2 linked regions of the Tardiphaga sp. vice304 genome follow. Each later gene encodes a partner of the first gene's protein in a complex. Links are inferred from orthologs where the notes say so. Each region holds a gene or a part of one and is shown on either strand. Other genes may lie near its edges.

Region 1 (9,024 bases):
CATCGCCAGCACGCGTCCGGTCAAGGGGTCCATCGCCACCATCGCGCCGGACACTTCCGGATATTGTCGCAGCCGGAACTGGCCTTCGACCATGCTGCCGTCCTTGGCGAGCAGCGGATCGACATAGATGATGTCGCCGGGCTGCAGGACCTGCGTGACCGAGGTCGGCGTGCGGCCCTTGATCGGGCCCGTGGTGGGCTTGGCCCAGCGCACGCCGTCGAGCGTCAGGATGCCGGTCTGGCGGTCCTTGAGCACGGCGCCGCCAAGTTCACGACCGGGCTGGAAGCCGATCCGCGCCGACTGGTCGCTGACGTCGAGCACGACCGCGAGCTTCCAGGGCGCGATGTCGTTGAGCGCCTTGACCTCGGCCAGCTTGACGCCCCAGTCGCCGGAGATGTCGAGCTTGTTGGCCGCGCCGCGCCAGCCATGGGCCTCGTCGAAATTGACGAGGCCGTTGACCATCGTCTTGCGCGCCATCACCTGCAGCTTCGGATCCAGCGTGGTCCGCACCGACAGGCCGCCCTCATACAGCTTCTTCTCGCCGTAACGCTCGAAGATGTCGCGGCGGACCTCCTCGGCAAAATACTCGCCGGCGAAGATATGCGCGGCATTGGTGCGGCTGGTCACGCTCAGCACGTCCTTGCGCGCCTTCTCGGCGTCGGCCTGCTTGATCCAGCCGTTTTCCAGCAGACGGTCGATCACGTAGTTGCGGCGCTCCAGCGCGCGGTCGCGGTTCTTGACCGGATGCAGCGACGACGGCGCCTTGGGCAGCGCCGCCAGATAGGCCGCTTCCGACACGGTCAGTTCGTTCACCGACTTGTCGAAATACACCAATGAGGCCGCGGCAATGCCGTAGGCGCCCAGGCCCAGATAGATTTCGTTGAGGTACAGTTCGAGGATCTTGTCCTTCGAATAAGCGCGCTCCAGCCGCATCGCCAGCAGCGCTTCGCGGATCTTGCGGGTGAACGACACTTCGTTGGTCAGCAGGAAGTTCTTGGCGACCTGCTGGGTGATGGTGGAGGCGCCCTGCGGTCGCTTGTTGGAGCCGAAATTCTGCGCGTAGAGCACCATGGCGCGCGCCATGCCGGTGTAATCGATGCCGCCATGCTCGTAGAAGTTCTTGTCTTCGGCCGCCAGGAAGGCGTTGATCACCAGCTTCGGCACCGCCTGGATCGGCAGGTACAGCCGACGCTCCTTGGAATATTCCCCGAGCAACGCGCCGTCGGCGGCGTGCACGCGGGTCATCACCGGCGGCTCATAATCCTGCAGCTGCGAATAGTCCGGCAGGTCCTTGGAATAATGCCAGATCATGCCAGCCGCGGCGGCGACGCCGACCAGAAACAGGACGGTTCCGGCGGCGAACAGGAAACCCAAAAACCGCACCAGCAGACGCATTATCGAAGATCCGTTTCCATCAACGTGCCGCAGCCTGAAATGACGCGACGTCCACTACCGCGCAACAATCCTGTTCCGGCGATTGGCCGGTCAGGCAAAGCGGGATCTGACCGATTCTGGCGGCCGTGGTGAAAATTTTATAAAGCTGCCGCTGTGTCGAAACTAGGGCTTTCATTGCCGAAAGCCCTGTCTTTTCAGTTTCCCGGCCGGGTTTCCGGCACTGCCGATACAAGCTTCTTCGTGAAAAACCCGTCGATCGCCTGCGCCACCGCGCCCACCGTCCGGGAGCGCCAGTTTTCCGACAGCAGTTGCTGCAGGTCGTCCTTGTTGGAGACGTAGCCGAGTTCGATCAGCACCGAGGGCACGTCCGGCGCCTTCAGCACCCGGAAGCCGGCCGATTTCAGCGGATGCTTGTGCATCCGCGCCGTGGTCTTCATTTCGGCGGCGACCAGCCGCGCAAAACGGTTGGAAAAGGTCCGGGTCTCGCGCTGCGTCAGCTCGATCAGGATATCGGCGACGTCGGTCGGCTCCTCGGTGAGATTGACGCCGCCGATGGCGTCCGCCTTGTTTTCCGAATCCGCCAGCCGCTGCGCCTCGGCGTCCGACGCCTTGTCGGACAGCGTATAGACCGTGGCGCCATGCGCCTCGCCCTCGCCGCGCGGCAAGGCGTCGGCGTGAATCGACACAAACAGTGCCGCCGACAGGCCACGCGCCATCTTCACGCGGTCGTTCAGCGCGATGAAGGTATCGTCGCTGCGGGTCATCACCACGCGGTACTTGCCGGCCTTTTCCAGCCGGTCGCGCAGCGCCAGGCCAAAGCTGAGCACCAGGCCCTTTTCGCTCTCGCCGCCGGATTGGGTGCCGTTGTCGATACCGCCATGGCCAGGATCCAGCACCACCACCGGGCGGGGATCGTTGGCAGAAGCTGCGGTGCCGGCAGGCGCCGAGCCGGTGACCTCGATCGCCGGCCGCAGTTCGGCGTTGCTCTCGACGGCCAGTGCCTGGCTGAACGCGGCGCGATCGACCGCCTCGAGGTCGATCACCAGCCGGGCCGGCTGGCCGTTGGCCGGATCCAGCGCATAGGCGCTCTTGATTTTGGCCGGACCGGAGAGGTCAAACACGATCCGCGAACCGCCGGGCATCACCAGCCCGTAGCGAAACGCCTTGATCAGCCCGCGCGCGACGGTGCCGCCGCCAGCTTCGAGCTGGAACGAGACCTGGGGGATATCGACCACCACCCGGTACGGATCGGCCAGCGCGAAGGCACGCAGCGGGATCTTCTTGTCAAGATCGAGGATAAAGCGGGTCTGCTTGTCGTCGCCGGCGATCCGCACGTCGGAGGCGACCGGAAACGGGCTGACATTCCCAGCGGGCGCCGACTCAGCCTGGGCACGGCCGGGCGCCGGCCACCCGCAGCCGATCACGACGCCCGAAAGCGCCATCCAAAGCCCGATGAGTTGGTTTGCGCGGCCCGACAACGAATCCAGTGCCTCCGTTACAGCCCCGTTTAACGCAATAGAACCGCAGGGTTAATCGAAGCTTAACCGGGTCGCGCCGATTAGTCGGGAGTGTTGCAGCGCTGTGACGCTTCCCTTGCATGGGGCCGCCAATCGACGTATGACCGAAGGGCTGACGGTTTAACTCCCGATTGTGTCGTTTCAGCCTCCCGGTGCAGCGCCGGTTTCCTCAGGTAAATATCTGGCGGAACCAGCGTTTTTCCGATCTCCCTTCACCAGCCCGCGCAGCGCGCGGCTGATCAGAGGGGCGGTTCTAGCCCGAGCGGCGTCCGTTCCCCGGCCATCTTGTTCAGGGGCGGCTTTGAGACACGTCACGACCGATTATCCCGCTTTTACGCGCGGGATAGGCGAGAGCCGGCGACCTCTTTCGCCGGACGCCAGCAATAAAGGCGGCGCCATTGCCGCCGAGATTTAGACGGGCCGACGCTTGATGCGCCAGACTGTGATGCCGACGAAGACCTATACGGGACCTGCGCCGATGCGAAGCCTCAGCTTCGCGCGTCGCCCTGCACTGGGTCTGCGATCGGCACGGCGCCCCGGGTTGCGTTTCGGCCTTCCTTTCACCCCCGAATCAGGTGGACCGTTGCGTCACCCGGCTGCGCCCTTCGCGCTTGCCGCCACGCGCGCCCTCCGCCGCCATGAGCCCCCAAATGCCCAACAAAATGTTGATCGATGCCACCCACGCGGAAGAGACCCGGGTCGTCGTGATCCGCGGCAATCGCGTCGAGGAATTTGATTTCGAGACCGCGCAGCGCAAGCAGCTTCGCGGCAACATCTACCTTGCCAAAGTCACCCGCGTAGAGCCCTCGCTGCAGGCCGCTTTCATCGAATATGGCGGCAACCGCCACGGCTTCCTCGCCTTCAGCGAAATCCACCCCGATTACTACCAGATCCCGGTCGCCGACCGTCTGGCGCTGATCGAGGCCGACGAACGCGCCCATCGCGAGGCCGAAGAAGAGACCGACAACCGTTCCAGCCGCGGCAGCAAGCGCCCGCGTCATCGCAACTCGCGCCGCCGCAGCGGCGGCGAGCGCGTGCAGAGCGACGTCGTCGCGCAGGATCCGTCACAGGCCGAGCAGCCGCGCGATCCCGCTTTCGACGCGCCCGCCGGCGAACACGTTCATGCCCATGACGAAGGCCACCATGCCGGCGAGCATCACGAGCATGACCACGACGGTCAGCCGCACAGCCACGCCCATGACCATGCCGAGGGTGACCATTCCCACGGCGAGCCCGCTGTAACCGGCGAAGCCTTCGGCGACCACCATCACGAGAGCCACGCTGCGCCGATCGATGCCGAGGCACCCGTCGCCGAGGTTCCTGTGTCCGAGACTTCGATCGCCGAGGCGCCCGCTGCCGCGACGCCGGCCGTTGAAGCCGTGACGTCCGAGACCCCCGCTTCCGAGACCCCCGCTTCCGAAATCCACCCGGACCAGCCGGTGGCCGAAACCGCCGCGCCGGAAACGGCCGCCGAACTGGCCGAACCGGTGGCTGCCGTTGCGACCGAAGCGCATGATCACGGTCACGACGACCACGCCCATGAAGACCATCATGACGCCGCCTACGCCGCCGCGAAGAACCTGGCGCATGCCGACGACGCCGTGCACCACGACGAGCACGCGGCCGTAGAAGCCGACGAGCATGACGACGAGGAAGACGAGGAAGAAGAAGCCGAAGAGGATCAGGTCGAATCCGTCGGCGGCGACGACGTTCTGGAAGAAGTGCCCGAGCGCGCCTTCCGGCCGCGCCGCCAGTACAAGATCCAGGAAGTCATCAAGCGCCGCCAGGTGATGCTGGTGCAGGTCGTCAAGGAAGAGCGCGGCAACAAGGGCGCCGCGCTGACCACCTACCTGTCGCTGGCCGGCCGCTATGCCGTCTTGATGCCGAACACCGCGCGCGGTGGCGGCATCTCGCGCAAGATCACCTCGGCGCAGGATCGCTCCCGCCTCAAGGAAGTGGTCTCCGACCTCGACGTGCCGGAAGGCATGGGGATCATCCTGCGCACCGCAGGCGCCTCCCGCACCAAGCCGGAAATCAAGCGCGACTTCGAATATCTGATCCGGATGTGGGAAACCGTCCGCGACATGACGCTGAAGTCGCAGGCGCCCACCCTCGTCTACGAGGAAGGCTCGCTGATCAAGCGTTCGCTGCGCGACCTCTACAACAAGGAAATCGACGAGATCCAGGTCGCCGGCGAAGCTGGCTATCAGGAAGCCCGCGACTTCATGCACATGCTGATGCCGTCGAACGTTCGCGCGGTGAAGCTGTATCGCGACGGCCAGCCGCTGTTCTCGCGGATGGGTGTCGAGAGCCAGTTGGACGCAATGTTCTCGCCGACCGTGCAGCTGAAGTCCGGCGGCTACATCGTCATCAACCAGACCGAAGCGCTGGTCTCGATCGACGTCAACTCCGGCCGCTCCACCAAGGAGCATCACATCGAGGACACCGCGCTCAAGACCAATCTTGAAGCCGCGGAAGAAGTTGCGCGTCAGCTCCGGTTGCGCGATCTCGCCGGCCTGATCGTCATCGACTTCATCGACATGGATGAGAAGCGCAACAACCGCTCCGTCGAGCGCAAGATGAGCGACTGCCTGCGGCAGGATCGCGCACGCATCCAGGTCGGACGCATCTCGCATTTCGGCCTGCTCGAAATGTCGCGCCAGCGCATCCGCGCCAGCGTGCTGGAAAGCTCCACCGAGGTCTGCACGCATTGCGGCGGCAGCGGCCACGTCCGTTCGGTCTCCTCCGTTGCGCTGCAGCTGCTGCGCGGCATGGAAGAGATCCTGATGAAGGGTGCCACCCATAACATGGTGGTTCGCACCCGCACCGACGTCGCGCTCTATGTGCTCAATCACAAGCGCGGCCATCTGCGGGATCTCGAAAGCTCCTTCAAGGTCACGCTCGCCGTGATCGCCGACGCCAGCATCACCGGTCAGCAGTCCTTCGTGATCGACCGCGGCGACCAGGTGCATACGCTGGAAGCCGCCAAGGGCATCCTTGCCGCCCAGGTCGCCGCCTTCCCGCCACCGCTGGAAGAAGAGCCGTTCGACGATGAAGACCTGTTCGAGGTCGAAGCCGAAATCGAGACCGAGGAGACCGAAGGTCTGGTCGATGGTCCGGCCGATGGGTCGGCCGACGACGACAACGCCGCCGAGAGCGCCGGCAGCGACACCGATGCCGATGGCCGCAAGCGCAAGCGCCGCCGGCGTCGTCGTGGCCGTGCCGGCGAGACCCGCGAAGGCGGGCCGGTGGCCGAGCGTGACGTGAATGAAGCCGCCGCCTTCGCCAGCGAAGGTCTCGTGGAGGCCGTCGGTGACGACGCCGAAGGCGACGACGAGGAATCCGAGGACGTGCCCGGCGAAGCCCGTGCCGAGCCGGTCGATGGCGAGCGCCGTCCGCGCCGCCGCGGCCGTCGCGGTGGTCGTCGCCGGCGTGGCGGTCCGGAAGACGGTGTCGTCGGCTCGATCGCCGACGAACTCGGTCCGCTGCAGGCTTCCGAAGCCTCTGAGGCGGTCGCCGACCTCGAAGGCGGTCCGGTGCCGCACGACGGCAGCTCGCTGCGGCCGCATGACTCGACGCTGACGGAAGCGATCGCCGGACAGGCCGAGCCGGCGCAGCCGGCGTCGTTCAATGCCGAACCCGCGACCGCCCCGCCGCAGCCCGTCGCTACGCCGGAGCCGGAGCCGGCCCCGGAAGCCGTTGCGCAGGACGACGACAAGGCTGCCGCCCGCCGCCGTTCGACGGTCCGCGAGAAGGTCAGCTTCGGCTCCTCCGCTGCGCCCGTCGCCGCCCCGGTCGCTGCGGCGCCTGAACCGGTCGCTGCGGCACCTGAGCCTGTCGCAGCGCCAGCGCCCGTCCCAGCGCCGGAGCCCGCCAAGCCGGACGCCGGTACCGACACCGCGCCCCGCAAGGCCGGATGGTGGTCCCGCGCATTCGGCAACGGCGAGTAGACTCGACCCAAACGAACAATAAAAAGCCGCCCGGCCAAACCGGGCGGCTTTTTGCTGACCGGGTTAAACGATGCGTCCGTGCTCTCGCGCCGATGGCCATCCACCAATGACGGCGCGAAGAAAAGCGAGAAAGATTTTATCGCGCGGCGGGGCTCCGGCCACCACGCCTTGCACGGCAAGACCTGACCACAGCGCATAGAGCCCCATGGTGATCTGCAACGGCGGCAAGGCCGGCGCCAGGTCGTGACGCCGGACGATGTCATCGACCAGCGACGCGAACTCGGCGAAATAGCCGGTGTTGGCGTCATCATAGGCTTCTGCGAAACCGGGGTCGCGCCGGGCATGAAGCTGCAGTTCAATGGCCAGCAGCGACCATCTGGTCTGCTCTGCGAGATCAGCCAGATGCACGGCAAGCGCCGCGAGAAAATCGTCCAGCGAGTGGGTGCGGGTAACCTCAACAAGGCCGCGAAGCACTTCCACCTCGCCATGAATGTGGCTCTCCATCAGCGCAATCAACAGATCGTCGCGGCCGGCGAAGTTCGAGTAGAAGGCGCCCTGCGAAAAACCGGCCTCCTCGCATAGTCCGCGCAACGACAACGCCCCCACGCCATCGCGCACGATCGCGGCGCGCGCCGATGCGAGCAGGCGCTGACGCGTCTCCAATCGGCTTTGCTCTCTCGTCTTCCGCATTTTCCCGATCTCGATCGTGTGTACCGTGAAGGGGAAGCGGCGCGCTCCGCTTCCCCCGTCCGACGCTTTTCTACTACCGAACCTTTTTGCAGGCCCTTCGCTATTTGGACTTGCTCCGCGGCCCGTCGCGCAGCTGGTCGAACCAGCCGAACACCGCTGCGAGCGCATGACTTCCTTTGCCCAGAAGCGTCGCCATCTCGGCTTCCACACGCTCGCCGAGCTCTCCGTCTCGCTCCGGCAATGGCGGGAGGATATGGGCGAAATAGGTCTTATCGAGCAGGCGATGCAGCAGCCGTTCGCCCATGAACGGCTCGTTATTGTTGAGCACGCGGGCTGCCTTCATCAGATTGCGGATATCATATTGCGTCGGACTGATATCGGCGACCTGCCTGGGCAGCCCCAGCAGCGTGTAGACGCCGATCCGCGCCGTTCGCACCGAACATTCCATCGTGAAGATGATGTCGTTGCTGGTTTCCACGAACTGCCCCATCAAGGCGAGGTTGGTGCAGCCCGCAGGCACGACGCGGGGGCGATCGCCTGCCGCGCGCGGCATGAACTGCGCTGTAATGAACGGCATCAGCGCGATGCGGACCTTGGTGTTGGCGGCGACGGCGTCAAGCTGGTCGACGATGCCGAGATGGTAGCAAAGCTCAGCCAGGATCTCGCGGCCGTTGCAGGCCGGCATCGGCTTCTTGACGTAGTTGCCATCCTTGTCCATCAGCAGCGCATAGACCCACAGCACCAGCACGTCGTCAGGCTGTGTCGGGAAGTGCGGCTGGCGGTTGCAGGTGAAGCTCAGCACCCAGTTGGAATCCGTAAAGGTGATCACGCCACCGGTCACGGTCTTTCCCGAATAGGGATCGTTGACCGACAATTCCTTCAGCCTGTCTACCAGCGGTGAGGGCTTGCAGGTCAGCGTCGCCGATTCCCACGTCGATGCCGCGGCATTGCCGCAGAATTTTTCCGGCTTGCCGAATATCGGCGATTTGCTGGCGAGGTTCTTCCACAGCATCCAGTCGCTGTCCTCGCCCGGCTTGGCATCGCGGGCCAGAACCGGGGCCGTGTCCATGTCGCCATAGGCCGTGCCCTCGGTCATCGATCCCGTAAGCGCGAACACCATGTCGTCCGGACCGATGGCGATGCTCTCGTCGTTACCGCCGACCTTGCAGCGGATCGCGGTGACGGTGCGCTGGCCCTGCTGTTCCAACATGTCGAGGTCATAGGCCCTTGTGTCGAACTGCACCTTGACGCCCTTGTCCTTCAGCAGGCGGAGCAACGGCACGACGAAGCTGTCATATTGATTGTACTTCGGGAAAACGCAGGTCGACATGTCGGCCATCCCGTCGAGCGCATCGAGGAAGCGATGCATGTAGAGCTTCATCTCTAGCAGGCTCTGCCAGTTCTCGAAGGCAAACATCGATCGCCACAGATACCAGAAGTTGGTCTCGAAGAAGCTCTTGCTGAAATATTGC
Region 2 (8,166 bases), 3.1 Mb from region 1 along the record:
TTTCAGCCGCCTCACGCCGAAGGCCTTTTTTGGAACCATCATGGCGGGAGCGCAGTCTGTTTCTGCGCGTCCTGATCCGTGATCCATCGGGAAATCAACGATGCCCAAGCATCACCAAAAAGGTTCGTCCGCATCAGGCGCGCAGCGCCAGCTCCGCGTCGGCGAAATCATGCGGCACGCGATCGCCGACATTCTTTCGCAAGGCGGCGTGCACGATCCGGTGCTCGAGACCAACCTCATCACGGTGCCGGAAGTGAAGATGTCGCCGGACCTGAAACTGGCGACCGTCTATGTGATGCCGCTCGGCGGCAAGAACACCGAGCTGGTGCTGAAGGCGCTCGCCGCCAACAAGGGCTTCCTGCGCACCGAGGCGGCGCGCCGCGTTAATCTGAAATTCGCACCTGATCTTCGCTTCCGCATCGATGAGCGATTCGACGAAGCGGAACGTATCGAGAAGCTACTGAGAACACCCGCGGTACAGCGCGACCTGCAACAAGATTCGGACGAAAAAGAATGACCGACACCTCCGCCAACCGCGCGATCGATTCGCGAATCGATGAATCGAACGCCGCGGATGAAAAAAAATTTGCACCGATCGCGCCCAATGAAGCTGGCGATGAATTGCCGACCACCCATGTCGGCGGCGCGGAGTTTGCGCCGGCGCAGCATCCGCGCGGCAACAACGATCCGCGCGGCAAGCAGTCGCGCCAGCAGGGCCAAGTGCGGCGCGACAAGCGCGACGTCCACGGCTGGGTGGTGCTCGACAAGCCGATCGGCATGACCTCGACGCATGCCGTCGCCGTGGTGAAGCGGCTGTTCCAGGCCAAGCGCGCCGGCCACGCCGGTACGCTGGACCCCTTGGCCTCCGGCGGCCTGCCGATCGCGATGGGCGAGGCCACCAAGACGGTTCCCTTCGTGATGGACGGCCGCAAGCGCTACCGCTTCACCGTCACCTGGGGTGAGGAGCGCGATACCGACGACACCGAGGGCAAGGTGACGTTCACCAGCGAGGCCCGGCCTACGCCTGAGCAGATCCGTGCCCTGCTGCCGCAGTTCATCGGCAATATCGAGCAGACTCCGCCGCAATATTCCGCGATCAAGATCGCCGGCGAGCGCGCCTATGACCTGGCGCGCGACGGCGAGGTCGTGCCGCTGGTTCCCCGGCCCGTCGTGATTCACGATTTTGTGCTGGTCGAACAACAGGATGGCGGTCATTCGGTGTTCGAGGCCGAATGCGGCAAGGGTACCTACGTCCGGGCGCTGGCCCGCGACATGGGCCGTCTGCTCGGTTGCTACGGCCATATCAGTGCGCTGCGCCGCACGCTGGTCGGCCCATTTGCCGAAGCCGACATGATTCCGCTGGAACAGTTGGAGGCTTTGTGCGATAGAGCCGCGTCTGGTGAGGGCAACCTCGCCGACGCGTTACTGCCCGTTGAGACCGCGCTGGACGACATCCCGGCACTGGCCGTCACACGGGCGGATGCGGCAAGGCTCCACCGGGGCCAGGCCGTTTTGTTGCGCGGACGGGATGCGCCCGATAGTAGCGGCACAGTTTATGTCACGGTGGCAGGCCGACTTCTGGCCCTCGCCGAGATTGCCAATGGCGAACTCATCCCCAAGCGCGTGTTCAACCTGACCGGACTCACCAGTTCGGCACGCAAAGAAAGTAACTGACGATGTCGATTACCGCAGAACGCAAAGCGGAAGTCATCAAGACCAACGCCAACAAGGCCACCGATACCGGCTCGCCGGAGGTTCAGATCGCGATCCTCACCGAGCGGATCACCAACCTGACCGCGCACTTCAAGACCCACGTCAAGGACAACCACTCCCGCCGTGGCCTGCTGAAGCTCGTCTCGACGCGTCGTTCGCTGCTTGATTACATCAAGCGCAAGGACGAGCCGCGCTACAAGGCGATGCTCGAAAAGCACAACATCCGTCGCTAACAAATCACGCGCGCATATTCCTGCGCGCGTTTTTGTATTCACGTAGTGCGGGCCACCACGGGCCGCACGATAACGTCCAGCAGCACTCCGGCGGCTGGACGATGACGGGCAAGGTGCCCGTCGCGCGGCAAGGTCCATCGGGACCCCCGCGACCATCGGAAGGATGGACGCCATTCAGAATGCTCGAGCCAGGATTCTGGAAGACTCGGCAGGATCGCCGGACGCTGGTTTCGCGGATATCGCGAACAGCCTCTTGCCGTCTTGCACGGGACTTTCAGGTTCTGGCTTTCGTGTTTTCAGCGCCATGCTTTCGTGAACCCATGAAAGAAAACGTCCATGTTTAATATTCATACCGTCGAAATCGATTGGGGCGGTCGTCCGCTCAAGCTCGAAACCGGCAAGGTCGCCCGTCAAGCCGACGGCGCCGTCATCGCCACCTATGGCGAGACCGTCGTCATCGCCACCGTGGTCGCCGCCAAGACCGCCAAGGATGGCATCGACTTCCTGCCCTTGACCGTCGACTACATCGAGAAGACCTACGCCGCCGGCCGCATCCCGGGTGGCTACTTCAAGCGCGAAGGCCGTCCGACCGAGAAGGAGACCCTGGTCTCCCGCCTGATCGACCGTCCGATCCGCCCGCTGTTCGTCGACGGCTGGCGCAACGAGACCCAGGTCGTCGTCACCGTGCTGTCGCACGACATGGAAAACGATCCGGACATCCTGGCGCTGATCGCCACCTCGGCTGCCCTGACGATTTCCGGCGCCCCGTTCCAGGGCCCGATCGGTGCGGCCCGCGTCGGCTTCATCAACGATGAATTCGTGCTCAACCCGACGCTCGACGAAATGGCCGACACCCAGCTCGACCTGGTCGTCGCCGGCACCCAGGACGCCGTCCTGATGGTCGAATCGGAAGCCAAGGAACTCAACGAAGACGTCATGCTCGGCGCCGTGATGTTCGGTCACCGCCACTTCCAGCCGGTTATCAAGGCGATCATCGAGCTCGCCGAGAAGGCCGCCAAGGAGCCGCGCGAAGTCGTCACCATCGACGACAGCGCGCTCGAAAAGGAAATGCTCGGCATGGTCGAGACCGAGCTGCGCTCGGCCTACTCGCTGCCGATCAAGCAGGAGCGTTACGCTGCCGTCGGCGCCGTCAAGAAGAAGGCGATGGCGCACTACTTCCCGGAAGGCGAAGAGCCCAAATACGACAAGCTGCGCATTGCCGGCGTGTTCAAGGAACTGGAATCGAAGATCGTTCGCTGGAACATCCTCGACACCAAGAAGCGCATCGACGGCCGCGACCTGACCACGGTCCGTCCGATCGTCTGCGAAGTCGGCGTGCTGCCGCGTGCGCACGGTTCGGCGCTGTTCACCCGCGGTGAAACGCAGGCTCTCGTCGTCACCACCCTCGGCACCGGCGAAGACGAGCAGTACATCGACTCGCTGTCGGGCACGTACAAAGAGACGTTCCTGCTGCACTACAACTTTCCTCCCTACTCGGTCGGCGAAACCGGCCGCATGGGCGGCACCAAGCGTCGCGAAATCGGCCACGGCAAGCTTGCCTGGCGCGCGGTGCATCCGGTGCTGCCGGGTCATCACGAATTCCCCTACACCATCCGCGTGGTGTCGGAGATCACCGAGTCGAACGGCTCGTCCTCGATGGCTTCGGTCTGCGGCGCGTCTCTCGCGCTGATGGATGCGGGCGTCCCCCTGAAGCGGCCGACCGCGGGTATCGCGATGGGCCTCATTCTCGAGGGCGAGCGCTTTGCGGTCCTGTCGGACATCCTGGGTGATGAAGATCATCTCGGCGACATGGACTTCAAGGTCGCCGGCACCGACGCCGGCATCACCTCGCTGCAGATGGACATCAAGATCGCCGGCATCACCGAAGAGATCATGAAGGTCGCGCTCGGCCAGGCCAAGGAAGGCCGCATTCACATTCTCGGTGAGATGTCGAAGGCGCTCAACAATGCCCGTGCCGAGCTCGGCGAATACGCGCCGCGCATCGAGACGTTCAAGATCCCGACCGACAAGATCCGTGAAGTGATCGGCACCGGCGGCAAGGTGATCCGCGAGATCGTGGAAAAGACCGGCGCCAAGGTGAACATCGACGATGACGGCACCGTCAAGGTGGCGTCCTCCGATGGCGAGTCGATCAAGGCCGCGATCAAGTGGATCAAGTCGATCGCAAGCGACCCGGAACTCAACGCGATCTATGACGGCACCGTCGTCAAGGTCATGGAGTTCGGTGCGTTCGTGAACTTCTTCGGCGCCAAGGACGGCCTGGTTCACATCAGCCAGCTCGCGTCCGGCCGCGTGCAGAAGACCTCCGACGTCGTCAAGGAAGGCGACAAGGTCAAGGTCAAGCTGCTCGGCTTCGACGATCGCGGCAAGACCCGCCTGTCGATGAAGGTCGTCGACCAGACCACCGGCGAAGACCTCGAAGCCAAGCAGAAGGCCGAAGAAGGCACCGCTGCGGCAGAGTAAATTTCGCAATTCGCGAATGCGGAAAGGGCGGCCGAAAGGCCGCCCTTTTTGTTTGAGAATGTTTTGCGACGGCCGAGCGATATCCCTCACCCCGAGCGAAGCGAAGCTTCGCGCGGCGGGGAGGGAAAGGAAACCAGCGGTCCCGCAGCGCGATCGCGCCGCTGCGTCACAATGCCTTTCGCGAAACCAGCCGCCACGGCGTTGCGTAGTTGTTCGCACTATTGCCACTCAGTCCGGCTAGCATCGTCGCGTTTGGCCGATTCGACTTAATCACCACGGAGAATTCCGATGACCATGATGTCCCGCCGCCATCTGATGCTGGCCGCCGCCGGCGCCGCCGCCATTGCCGCAGCGCCGCGCTTTGCCTTCGCCCAGGCCGCAGCGCCCGCCGCTGCAACCCCTTTCGTGCTGCCGCCGCTGACCTATCCGGTCGCCGCCCTGGAACCGCATATCGATGCGAAGACCATGGAGATCCATCACGACAAGCACCACGCCGCCTACGTCGCGAATATGAACGCGTTTGCCAAGGACGCGCCGCAGATCGCATCAACGCCCATCGTCGATGTGCTCGGCAAGCTCGGCGACGTGCCGGAAGCGATCCGCACCGGCGTCCGCAACAATCTTGGCGGCCACGCCAACCACACCATGTTCTGGCAGATCATGGGACCGAACGGCGGCAAGCCGGAAGGTGAAGTGCTCGCCGCGATCGAACGCGACCTCGGCGGCATGGAGAAATTCCAGACCGACTTCAACGCCGCCGGCGGCCGCCAGTTCGGTTCGGGCTGGGTGTTCGTGACCGTCGACAAGGCCGGCAAGCTCGCGATCGAGAACCGTCCCAACCAGGACAATCCGGCGATGGACGGCAAGCGCGCCTTGATGGGCAACGACGTCTGGGAGCACGCTTATTACCTGAACTACCAGAACCGCCGCGCCGACTATCTCAAGGCGTGGTGGAACACGGTGAACTGGAAGGTGATCGGCGATCGCTATGCGATGGCCAAGGCCGGCACGCTGGGCGTCTGACGTCGCAACAACTTAAGGACCTGCAGCTCCTTGCCGAACGGGAGGAGCTGCAGCGTCGCTGCGTCAACTGAAAGCTACAACATCGCCGGAAACACCCGGTCCCGTGGCTTGTGGCCGTCGAGGAACGCGCGGATGTTGATGATGACCTTCTCGCCCATCTCGACGCGGCCCTCGATCGTGGCCGATCCCATATGCGGCAGCAGCACGACCTTGCCGGCTTTCGCCAGCCGCAGCAGCTTCGGATTGACCGCGGGCTCGTGCTCGAACACGTCGAGGCCGGCGCCTGCAATGTCGCCCGACTCGATCAGCTTGGTCAGCGTCTCCTCGTCGATTACCTCGCCGCGCGCAGTGTTGACGATATAGGCGTCCTTGCGCACTAGCTTGAGGCGTCGCGCCGACAGCAGATGGAAGGTGGCCGGCGTGTGCGGGCAGTTCACCGAGATGATGTCCATTCGCGCCAGCATCTGGTCGAGCGAATCCCAGTAGGTCGCGCCGAGCTCGTCGGCGATCACCGGGGCCACCGGCTTGCGGTTGTGGTAGTGGATCTGCAGCCCGAAGGCGCGGGCGCGGCGCGCCACCGCCTGGCCGATCCGGCCCATGCCGATGATCCCCAGCCGCTTGCCGCCGAGCCTGCGGCCGAGCATCCAGGTCGGCGACCAGCCCGGCCAGTCCTTGCCTTCGGTGAGGATCGAGGCGCCCTCGATCAGGCGCCGCGGCACCGCGAGGATCAGGCCCATCGTCATGTCCGCGGTGTCTTCGGTCAGCACCTTCGGCGTATTGGTGACGATGATGCCGCGCGCCTGCGCCGCGATGACGTCGATATTATCGACGCCATTGCCGAAATTGGCGATCAGCTTGACCTTGAGGTCGGGCTGTTCGAGCAGTTCCTTGGTGATCTCGTCGGTGACGGTCGGGACCAGCACGTCGGCAGTTCGCATCGCGTCGAGCAATTGCGCTTCCGTCAGCGGCGTGTCGTCGAGATTGATGCGGGCGTCGAACAGTTCGCGCATCCGCGTCTCGATGCTGTCCGGCAGCTTGCGGGTGACCACGACCAGGGGTTTTTTCTTGACCGACATGTGCTGCTCACTCGCGCTTTGGCCCGGCTGTTCAGTCCGCATTAACCCGGTTGATCGAAACTGCCGAGACCGCGCGATCTCACCGTTTCCTCCGGGTTCCCCGGACGCCTTCTGGCGTCCCGGGCTTCATCTTGGGCGTTCGACCTCTCTAGCAGAAGGCCGAGCCAAAACAAGAACCCAGGACAATGACGAGGCGACGCGGATAGAATCGGTTGAGGTTGGCGAATGGCGTTCAGGCGTGTGGTGGGTGCGGCGTTGCTGGGGGCAGCTTGCCTCGGCCTTTCGGTGCAACCGGGTTCGGCGGCGCGGGATGCCGCCCGGGACGCGGCCAACAACGTGCCGGTGGGCGGCAGCGGGCTGCCGGTGCCGCGCTATGTCAGCCTGAAGTCCGACCATGTGAACGTCCGCGCCGGCCCGACCAAGGACAATGACGTGGCCTGGGTCTATACCAAATCCGGCCTGCCGGTGGAGATCACCGCCGAATATGAGAACTGGCGCCGGGTGCGCGATTCTGAAGGCGCCGAGGGCTGGGTCTACCACTCGCTGCTGTCGGGCCGCCGCACCGCGGTGGTGACGATGAAGAACAAGGATGACCTTGCCTCGATCTATGACAGTCCGGATGCCACCAGCCCGGTGGCCGCCAGGCTGCAGGCCGGCGTGGTGGCACAGGTCAAGCGCTGCAAGAACAGCTGGTGCCGCGTGATGGGCGCCGGCTTCGACGGCTGGATCGAACAGCAGCGGCTATGGGGCGTCTATGCCGACGAGAAGGTCGATTGAGGGAACTTAGCAGGCTCTGATCTTCCCTCTCCCCTTGTGGGAGAGGGTGGATCGAACGCGAAGCGTTCGAGACGGGTGAGGGGTAGCCGCAAGCTCCGTCGCCCAGAAACCCCTCATCCGTCGCCGACTTCGTCGGCGCCACCTTCTCCCACAAGGGGAGAAGGAAGGAAAAAAGACGCGCACAGGCGCCGCGGCTAACGGCGCTTCAAATTACAGATCACGGTGTCTATGGGTCCCGGCGTTCGCCGGGACGACAGAGATGCTCAGCGCTTCTTGCGCAGCCGGACGACCATGTCGATGCGGCTGATCTCGTAGCCCTCGGGAACGTCGGGCATTTTCTGCAGCACCATGTGCGGATCGGGAATGTCGACCAGCTCGTGGTTGTTCTCGAGGTAATAATGGTGATGCGCGGTGACGTTGGTGTCGAAGTAGGTCTTGGTGCCGTCCACGCTGACCTGCCGGAGCAGGCCGGAATCGGTGAGCTGGTTCAGCGTGTTGTAAACCGTGGCGAGCGATACCGGGACCTTGGCGAGGGAGGCTTCCTCGTAGAGCATTTCCGCGGTCAGATGGCGGGCGCCCTTGCCGAACAACAGCCAGCCCAGCGCCATGCGCTGGCGGGTCGGGCGCAAGCCCACCGACTGCAGCATCTCATTGACGTCATGCCAAGGGCAGCCGGTCAGCGCCGGCTGGCGACCGCGGTTGATTTCCGCAACCGCAGCAGCGTCACTGCTGACGCTCGACGTATTGCCGTTCGAAGCAATGTCACTCATGTCCACGTCGGTGATCCCTGCCGTTGCGGCGCCCAACACGCACTCTGCCCTCTCTCTATAGGCCCGGCTGCCGTCAGATGCAAGGTTTTC

Evidence for each region.
Region 2: the proteins of FNL56_RS15350 (region 1) and pnp are in contact, whole or in part, in a cryo-EM structure (PDB 9QH0), measured with the Escherichia coli proteins. The link is inferred for Tardiphaga sp. vice304 from one-to-one orthologs.

The regions. Positions count from the first base shown.
Region 1 is NZ_CP041402.1:3,231,475-3,240,498, reverse strand. What follows is about bases 3,245-7,062. They hold FNL56_RS15350 (Rne/Rng family ribonuclease), read left to right. Parts: upstream 3,245-3,562; coding sequence 3,563-6,862; downstream 6,863-7,062. Other genes in these bases: FNL56_RS15345 (TetR/AcrR family transcriptional regulator), read right to left, coding at 6,926-7,062. Outside these bases: FNL56_RS15360 (penicillin-binding protein 1A), read right to left, coding at 1-1,395; FNL56_RS15355 (N-acetylmuramoyl-L-alanine amidase), read right to left, coding at 1,590-2,873; more of FNL56_RS15345, read right to left, coding at 7,063-7,552; FNL56_RS15340 (oleate hydratase), read right to left, coding at 7,653-9,024. UniProt on the Escherichia coli protein: Endoribonuclease that plays a central role in RNA processing and decay. Required for the maturation of 5S and 16S rRNAs and the majority of tRNAs. Also involved in the degradation of most mRNAs.
Region 2 is NZ_CP041402.1:177,840-186,005, forward strand. The notes cover bases 1,897-4,856. They hold pnp (polyribonucleotide nucleotidyltransferase), read left to right. Parts: upstream 1,897-2,282; coding sequence 2,283-4,430; downstream 4,431-4,856. Other genes in these bases: rpsO (30S ribosomal protein S15), read left to right, coding at 1,897-1,946; FNL56_RS00775 (superoxide dismutase), read left to right, coding at 4,719-4,856. Outside these bases: 30S ribosome-binding factor RbfA, read left to right, coding at 101-517; tRNA pseudouridine(55) synthase TruB, read left to right, coding at 514-1,674; more of rpsO, read left to right, coding at 1,677-1,896; more of FNL56_RS00775, read left to right, coding at 4,857-5,453; FNL56_RS00780 (2-hydroxyacid dehydrogenase), read right to left, coding at 5,528-6,529; FNL56_RS00785 (SH3 domain-containing protein), read left to right, coding at 6,755-7,306; iron response transcriptional regulator IrrA, read right to left, coding at 7,570-8,076. UniProt on the Escherichia coli protein: Involved in mRNA degradation. Catalyzes the phosphorolysis of single-stranded polyribonucleotides processively in the 3'- to 5'-direction. Also involved, along with RNase II, in tRNA processing.